DNA from 2 places in the Streptomyces sp. NPDC017529 genome. Region 2 is predicted to be linked to the other one. Evidence: riboswitches for the same ligand, from Rfam matches in the RefSeq annotation. Region 2 holds a riboswitch; the other holds the start of a gene.
What was found. Region 2 has a riboswitch for S-adenosylmethionine ahead of ACH4K4_RS18730 (aminotransferase class V-fold PLP-dependent enzyme). Riboswitches for the same ligand answer to the same signal wherever they lie in the genome.
Positions count from the first base shown of each region.

Region 1: linked by a shared signal. The riboswitch ahead of thrC (threonine synthase) and the one ahead of ACH4K4_RS18730 (aminotransferase class V-fold PLP-dependent enzyme) in region 2 are both predicted to bind S-adenosylmethionine.

Region 1 covers NZ_JBIRJY010000025.1:35,912-39,306, forward strand. Annotated here, with positions in the region: gene ACH4K4_RS34580 (MoaD/ThiS family protein) at 1-75, opposite strand, end outside; gene thrC (threonine synthase) at 193-1,482, opposite strand; SAM riboswitch class I at 1,500-1,657, opposite strand; gene ACH4K4_RS34590 (glucosyl-3-phosphoglycerate synthase) at 1,821-2,768, shown strand; gene ACH4K4_RS34595 (trehalose-6-phosphate synthase) at 2,856-3,395, shown strand, end outside.
Region 2 covers NZ_JBIRJY010000006.1:400,081-403,475, reverse strand. Annotated here, with positions in the region: gene ACH4K4_RS18740 (cytochrome bc complex cytochrome b subunit) at 1-384, shown strand, start outside; gene trpD (anthranilate phosphoribosyltransferase) at 531-1,595, shown strand; SAM riboswitch class IV at 1,678-1,795, shown strand; gene ACH4K4_RS18730 (aminotransferase class V-fold PLP-dependent enzyme) at 1,967-3,370, shown strand.

The sequences.
Region 1 (3,395 bases), on a different contig from region 2:
CCCTTCGGCGGCGACCTCGGCCCGCCCGCCGGTGTAGGTGCGCAGGATGGTCGGGATACGGACGTTGACGCTCATGGTGCTCTGCCTTCCGGCTCGGAGGATGCGAAGAGGCGGGTACGGGCGCACCGGCGCCCGGGCGCGCGTGCGGGAGCCCGCCTCGCGTGACGTTGTGTACCGGCGCGTACGGGGAGGTCAGCCGGCCAGACCGGCGGCGCGGAACGCGTCCAGGCTCGGCCGGATCGTGGCCGTGGGCCCGGTCGTCGGCGCGACGGCGTCCAGCGTCTTGAGCCCGTCGCCGGTGTTCAGCACGACGGTGGTCAGCGCCGGGTCGAGCAGGCCGTCCTCGATCAGCTTCTTCGTGACGCCCACGGTCACCCCGCCGGCGGTCTCGGCGAAGATGCCCTCCGTACGGGCCAGCAGCTTGATCGCGTCGACCACCTGCGCGTCGTTGACGTCCTCGACGGCGCCGCCGGTGCGGCGGGCGATGTCGAGCACGTACGGCCCGTCGGCCGGGTTGCCGATGGCCAGCGACTTGGCGATGGTGTCCGGCTTCTGCGGCCGTACGACGTCGTGGCCCGCCTTGAAGGCCGTGGAGACCGGCGAACAGCCCTCGGCCTGGGCGCCGAAGATCTTGTACGGCTTGTCCTCGACCAGGCCGAGCGCGATCAGCTCCTTCAGCCCCTTGTCGATCTTCGTGAGCTGGGAGCCGGAGGCGATCGGGACGACGATCTGGTCCGGCAGCCGCCAGCCGAGCTGCTCGCAGATCTCGTAGGCGAGGGTCTTGGAACCCTCGCCGTAGTACGGGCGCAGGTTCACGTTGACGAAGCCCCAGCCCTCGCCGAGCGGGTCGCCGATCAGCTCCGAGCAGAAGCGGTTGACGTCGTCGTAGTTGCCCTCGATGCCGACCAGCTCGCCGCCGTACACCGCGGCCATGACGACCTTGCCCGCCTCCAGGTCGTGCGGGATGAACACGCAGGAGCGGAAGCCGGCGCGGGCCGCCGCGGCGCCGACCGCGCCCGCGAGGTTGCCGGTGGAGGAGCAGGACAGCGTGGTGAAGCCGAAGGCGCGGGCGGCCTCGACGGCGATGGCGACGACCCGGTCCTTGAAGGAGTGCGTCGGGTTGCCGGAGTCGTCCTTGACGTACAGGCCGCCGGTGACGCCCAGCTCCCGGGCCAGGTTGTCGGCCTTGACCAGCTTGGTCAGGCCGGGGTTCAGGTTGGGCTTGTCCGCGACGTCGGCCGGCACGGGCAGCAGCGGCGCGTACCGCCAGATGCTGTTGGGGCCGGCCTCGATGCGCTTGCGCAGGCCCTCGGGGTCGCCCGTCGGCAGGTCGTACGCCACTTCCAGCGGCCCGAAGCAGACGGCGCACGCGAAGATCGGTCCGAGGCCGAAGCGCTCGCCGCACTCGCGGCAGGACAGCGCGACGGCCGGGCCCAGGGAAACGGTGGCGGAAGTGGTGCTCTCAACGGATTGCACAGCCATGGAGGCGAGGCCCTTTCTCCTCATCTTCCTCGTGGCGCATCTCGCCACGAGACGGAATTGGCACCTTCCCTAGCCGGGAGCCTCGCGGGCCGCGCGTGACGCGCGGCGACGGAGACCGGCTGGAGGGTTGCCGGGGCTTCAACGGGCCGTATCCCTCTGCCCCTCTGGATGAGCGGTATGGCGCTGGGCCGTGGCCCAGGCGTTTGTCGCGGCGACCCCGGCATGTCCGGGACGATCGCGTTGTTCAAGACTGTAGCTGAAGGCATGGGCGGTTGAGACAGCCGTCCGCACCGCGAGATGGATCACATCGCTGGTCCGGGAACTAAGGAGACGCGCAGGTGCTGCAAGAGGTGGAGCGCTGGCTGGCCAGCCGGTCCTGGTCGGCCGCGGACCGCCCGCTCGACCGGCTGCTGGCCGCCAAGCGCGAGACGGGGCAGACGGTCTCCGTCGTGCTGCCGGCGCTCGACGAGGAGGCGACGGTCGGCGCGATCGTCGAGGCGATCCGTGCCGGGCTGATGACGCCGTCGGTGCCGCTGGTCGACGAGCTGGTGGTGCTGGACTCCGGGTCCACGGACGGCACGGCCAAGGTTGCGGCCGAGGCCGGGGCGCGGGTCGTCCACCGGGACGAGGTGCTGCCGAGGCTGCCCGCGCTGCCCGGCAAGGGCGAGGTGCTGTGGCGTTCCCTGCTGGCCACCGGCGGCGACATCGTCTGCTTCGTCGACGCGGACCTGCGCGAGTTCGACGCCGGTTTCGTCTCCGGCATCGTCGGTCCGCTGCTGACCGACCCGGGCGTGCAGTTCGTCAAGGGCATGTACGACCGTCCGCTGGGCGAGGCGGCCGGGCAGGGCGGCCGGGTCACCGAGCTGGTCGCCCGGCCGCTGCTGAACCTGCACTGGCCGCAGCTCGCCGGGTTCGTGCAGCCGCTGGGCGGGGAGTACGCGGCCCGCCGGTCGCTGCTGGAGCGGCTGCCGTTCCCCGTGGGCTACGGCGTGGAGCTGGGCCTGCTGGTGGACGCGCTGCACACGGCCGGGCTGGACGCGCTGGCCCAGGTCGACGTCGGCGTACGCAAGCACCGCCACCAGAGCGGCCAGGCGCTCGGCAGGATGGCGGCGGCGATCTACCGCACCGCGCAGCTGCGGCTGGCCAGGGGCCACCTGGTGCGCCCGCGGCTGACCCAGTTCGAGCGCGGCGAGGCCGGTTTCGTGCCGCGCACCTGGGACGTGGACACCGAGGAGCGCCCGCCGATGGCGGAGATACCGGAGTACGCGGAGCGCCGCGCGGCCTGAGAGGAGCCTTGGGGCGCCACGGCATGCGCGGCGTTCCGCCCGGCCTTGGCACGTTTGAGCGGATCGGTGGCGGGCTAGTCTCGCAACATGGTCTCCGAGCGTTCTGGTGCCCAGGTTCTCGTCGCGTCCAACCGCGGCCCGGTCTCCTACTCCCTGGGGGAGGACGGCGCGCTGACCGCCAAACGGGGCGGCGGCGGGCTGGTCTCGGGCCTGTCCGCCATCGGGTCCGGCGCCGGCGCGGTGTGGGTGTGCGCCGCCCTGGGCGACGGCGACCGGAAGGCGGCCCGGCGCAGCGGCGGTCACCTGGACACCGCCGACACGGGCGGCCAGCACGTACGGATGCTGGACATTCCCGCCGACGTCTTCGGCGACGCCTACAACGGCATCGCGAACTCGGTGCTCTGGTTCGTCCACCACATGCTCTACCAAACGCCGCTGGAGCCCGCCTTCGACGACGGTTTCCGGGCCCAGTGGGCGGCGTACGAGAGCTACAACGCGGCCTTCGCCGACGCGCTCGCCGACGAGGCCGCGCCGGGCGCCGCCGTCCTCGTGCAGGACTACCACCTGACGCTGGTGCCGGGCCTGCTCCGCGCCCGCCGTCCCGACCTGCGCATCGGGCACTTCTCC
Region 2 (3,395 bases):
TTCGTCCGGATCGGCTTCTTCGTCGGGCCGGTGCTCGCCTTCATCGTCACCAAGCGGATCTGCCTGGGTCTGCAGCGCCGCGACCGCGACAAGGTGCTGCACGGACGCGAGTCCGGCATCATCAAGCGCCTGCCGCACGGTGAGTTCATCGAGGTGCACGAGCCGCTCAACCAGGAGCAGCTGCACACGCTCACCCAGCACGAGCAGCCCAAGCCGTTCGAGATCGGCCCGGAGGTCGACGAGAACGGTGTCGAGCGGAAGGTCAAGCGGACGACCAAGCTCCGCGCCAAGCTCTCCAAGGGCTACTACGGCGAGGACAACGTCATCCCGAAGCCGACCCCGGAGGAGTACAAGGAGATCACCAGCGGCCACGGCCACCACTGATCCCCGCCGTGTGACGCACGGCAGTACCACCGCGTAAGCACGCCACCCAGAGGGCCCCTTCCAGACACTGGACGGGGCCCTCCGGCATGCCGGGCCGCCGGATAGGGTTTCGGCACCAGCAGGAGACGAATCCAGGAGTGTGGACCATGAACGTTGCGACCCCGAACGGCGGCGACAGCGTGGCGGCCCGCACCTGGCCGGGCGTGCTGGAAGCCCTCCTCCAGGGCCGCGACCTGGGCGCCGACGACACCGCGTGGGCGATGGACCGCATCATGCGCGGCCAGGCCACCGACGCGCAGATCGCCGGGTTCGCGGTGGCGCTGCGGGCGAAGGGCGAGACCGTCGCGGAGATCTCCGGCCTGGTACGGGCGATGTACGCGCACGCCAACCTCATCGAGGTGCCGGGCCCGAGCGTGGACATCGTCGGCACCGGCGGCGACGGCGCCAAGACCGTCAACATCTCCACGATGTCCTCGGTCGTGGTGGCCGGCACCGGCGCGAAGGTCGTCAAGCACGGCAACCGCGCCGCCTCGTCGGCCAGCGGCGCGTCCGACGTGTTGGAGAAGCTGGGCGTGAACCTGGACCTGACCCCGCGCCGGGTCGTCGAGGTCGCCGAGGAGGCCGGGATCACCTTCTGCTTCGCGGTCAAGTTCCACCCCTCGCTGCGGCACGTGGCGCCCGCGCGCCGCGAACTGGGCATCCGTACGACGTTCAACGTGCTGGGCCCGCTGACCAACCCGGCGAAGGTGCGGGCCCAGGCCACCGGCGTGGCCGACGCGCGGATGGCGCCCATCCTGGCCGGGGTGCTGGCCGAGCGCGGCTCCTCCGCCCTGGTCTTCCGCGGCGACGACGGCCTGGACGAACTGACGACCACCGCCACGTCCAAGGTCTGGGTCGTACGGGACGGCGGCGTACGCGAGGAGACCTTCGACCCGCGGGACGTGGGCATCGACCTGGTGCCCGTGGAGGCGCTGCGCGGCGCCGACGCCTCGTACAACGCGGACGTGGCGCGCCGCCTGCTGGGCGGCGAGACGGGCCCCGTCCGGGACGCGGTCCTGCTGAACTCCGCGGCGGCGCTGGTCGCCCTGGAGCCGACGGACGCGCCCCTGACCGACCAGATCGCGGCGGGCATCGCCGAGGCCGCCGAGTCCGTCGACTCCGGCGCGGCCCGCCGGGCGCTGGAGCGGTGGGTGGCGGCCAGCAACGCCTGACGGCGGTGGTGTGACGCAGGGCCCGGTCCGGGATGCGGACCGGGCCTTGCGCGTGTCTGATCGTGTGGCATGATGCTGCGCAGGTCACGAGTGACAGCGACTACGGCCCCGGCCCGCTGTCCGGCAACCCTCCGTCCGTGGCGGGGTGCCCCGGGTGATGACCAGGCCGCAGGCAGCGAGGTCTGCGGCAAGCGCGGATCCCTCGTGCCAGGGATCCTGGTCCTTGAGGGAGCTCTCCCGTGAATCAGCGAATGCGTTAGGGCCGCAGGCCCCTTTTCCCGCACCCTTTTTCCTTTTCCGCTGCCGGCGGCCCGCGCCTTTTCGTGTGTGCGCCCCGCAGTGAGTTCGCCATGCCTTTACGGGAGTTCGCCATGCCTGTTTCCGCTGCCACCACCACCGATGTCGCCGCCACCACCGATGCCGCCGTCTGCGCCCCGCTGCCCGTGCTGGGCCGGGACGTGCTGGTCCCGCTCGTCACGGGCGGCGAGGTCGAGTACGCCGCGCTGGACATCGCCGCCAGCGCCCCGGCGCTCCAGCGCGTCTGGGACGACGTGGCCGCGTACGCCCCGTACTACGGCAGCGTGCACCGCGGCGCCGGCTACCTCTCGCAGCTGTCCACCGACCTGTTCGAGAACAGCCGGGCGGAGGTCGCCGGTTTCCTCGGCTGTCGGGAGGGGGACCAGGTCGTCTTCACCCGCTCCACCACCGACTCGCTGAACCTGCTGGCCGCCGTGCTGCCCGCGCACACCCGGGTGTTCGTCTTCGAGACCGAGCACCACGCCTCGCTGCTGCCCTGGGAGCAGCGCGCGGACACCGAGGTGACGTACCTCGACGCTCCCCGCACCCCGCAGCAGGCGGTGGACACGCTGGAGCGGGCGCTGGCCGAGCGCGAGCCGTACAGCAACGCCCTGGTCTGCGTGACCGGTGCGTCCAACGTGACGGGTGAGCTGTGGCCCGTACGGGAGCTGGCCGCCGCGGCGCACGCACACGGCGCGCGGATCGTGCTCGACGCCGCCCAGCTCGCCCCGCACCACCCGGTCGACATCGCGGAACTGGACGTCGACTGGGTGGCCTTCTCCGGCCACAAGCTGTACGCGCCGTTCGGGGCGGGCGTGCTCGCCGGGCGCGCCGACTGGCTCCAGGCCGCGGAGCCCTACCTCGCGGGCGGCGGCGCCAGCCGTACGGTCGCGCGCCGTGCCGACGGCGGGGTGGACGTCGACTGGCACACCACCGCGGCCCGCCACGAGGCAGGGTCGCCCAACGTCATCGGCGTCTACGCCATCGCCGCCGCCTGCAAGGCGCTCACCGAGGCGGGCTTCGAGAGCCTGGTCGCCCGGGAACAGCAGCTGGTCGAGCGGGTACGGGCGGGCCTCGCGGAGGTGCCCGAGGTGACCGTGCTGTCGCTGTTCGGGGACGACGCGCCGCGCGTGGGCGTGCTGTCCTTCGTCGTCCGGGGCTGGAACAGCTCGCACTTCGCGGCGGCGCTCTCGGCGGAGTACGGCATCGGCGTGCGCGACGGGCTGTTCTGCGCGCACCCCCTCGTACGGACCCTGCTGGGCGCCGAGTCCCAGGCCCCGGGCGAATGCGGCGCGCCTGAAGGGGCACCGGGGGAGCAGTCGCTGAACGCCATCCGGGTGAGCTTCGGCGCCGGCACGCCCGACGAGCACGTGGACCGCTTCGTACGGGCCGTCAAGGAGCTGGTCACGGACGGCGCGCGGTGGAGCTACCGCACCGAGGACGGCCGCTGCGTGCCGGACACCGCGGCCGCCGGGTAGCCCGTGGACCGCCCCGCCGCGGCGC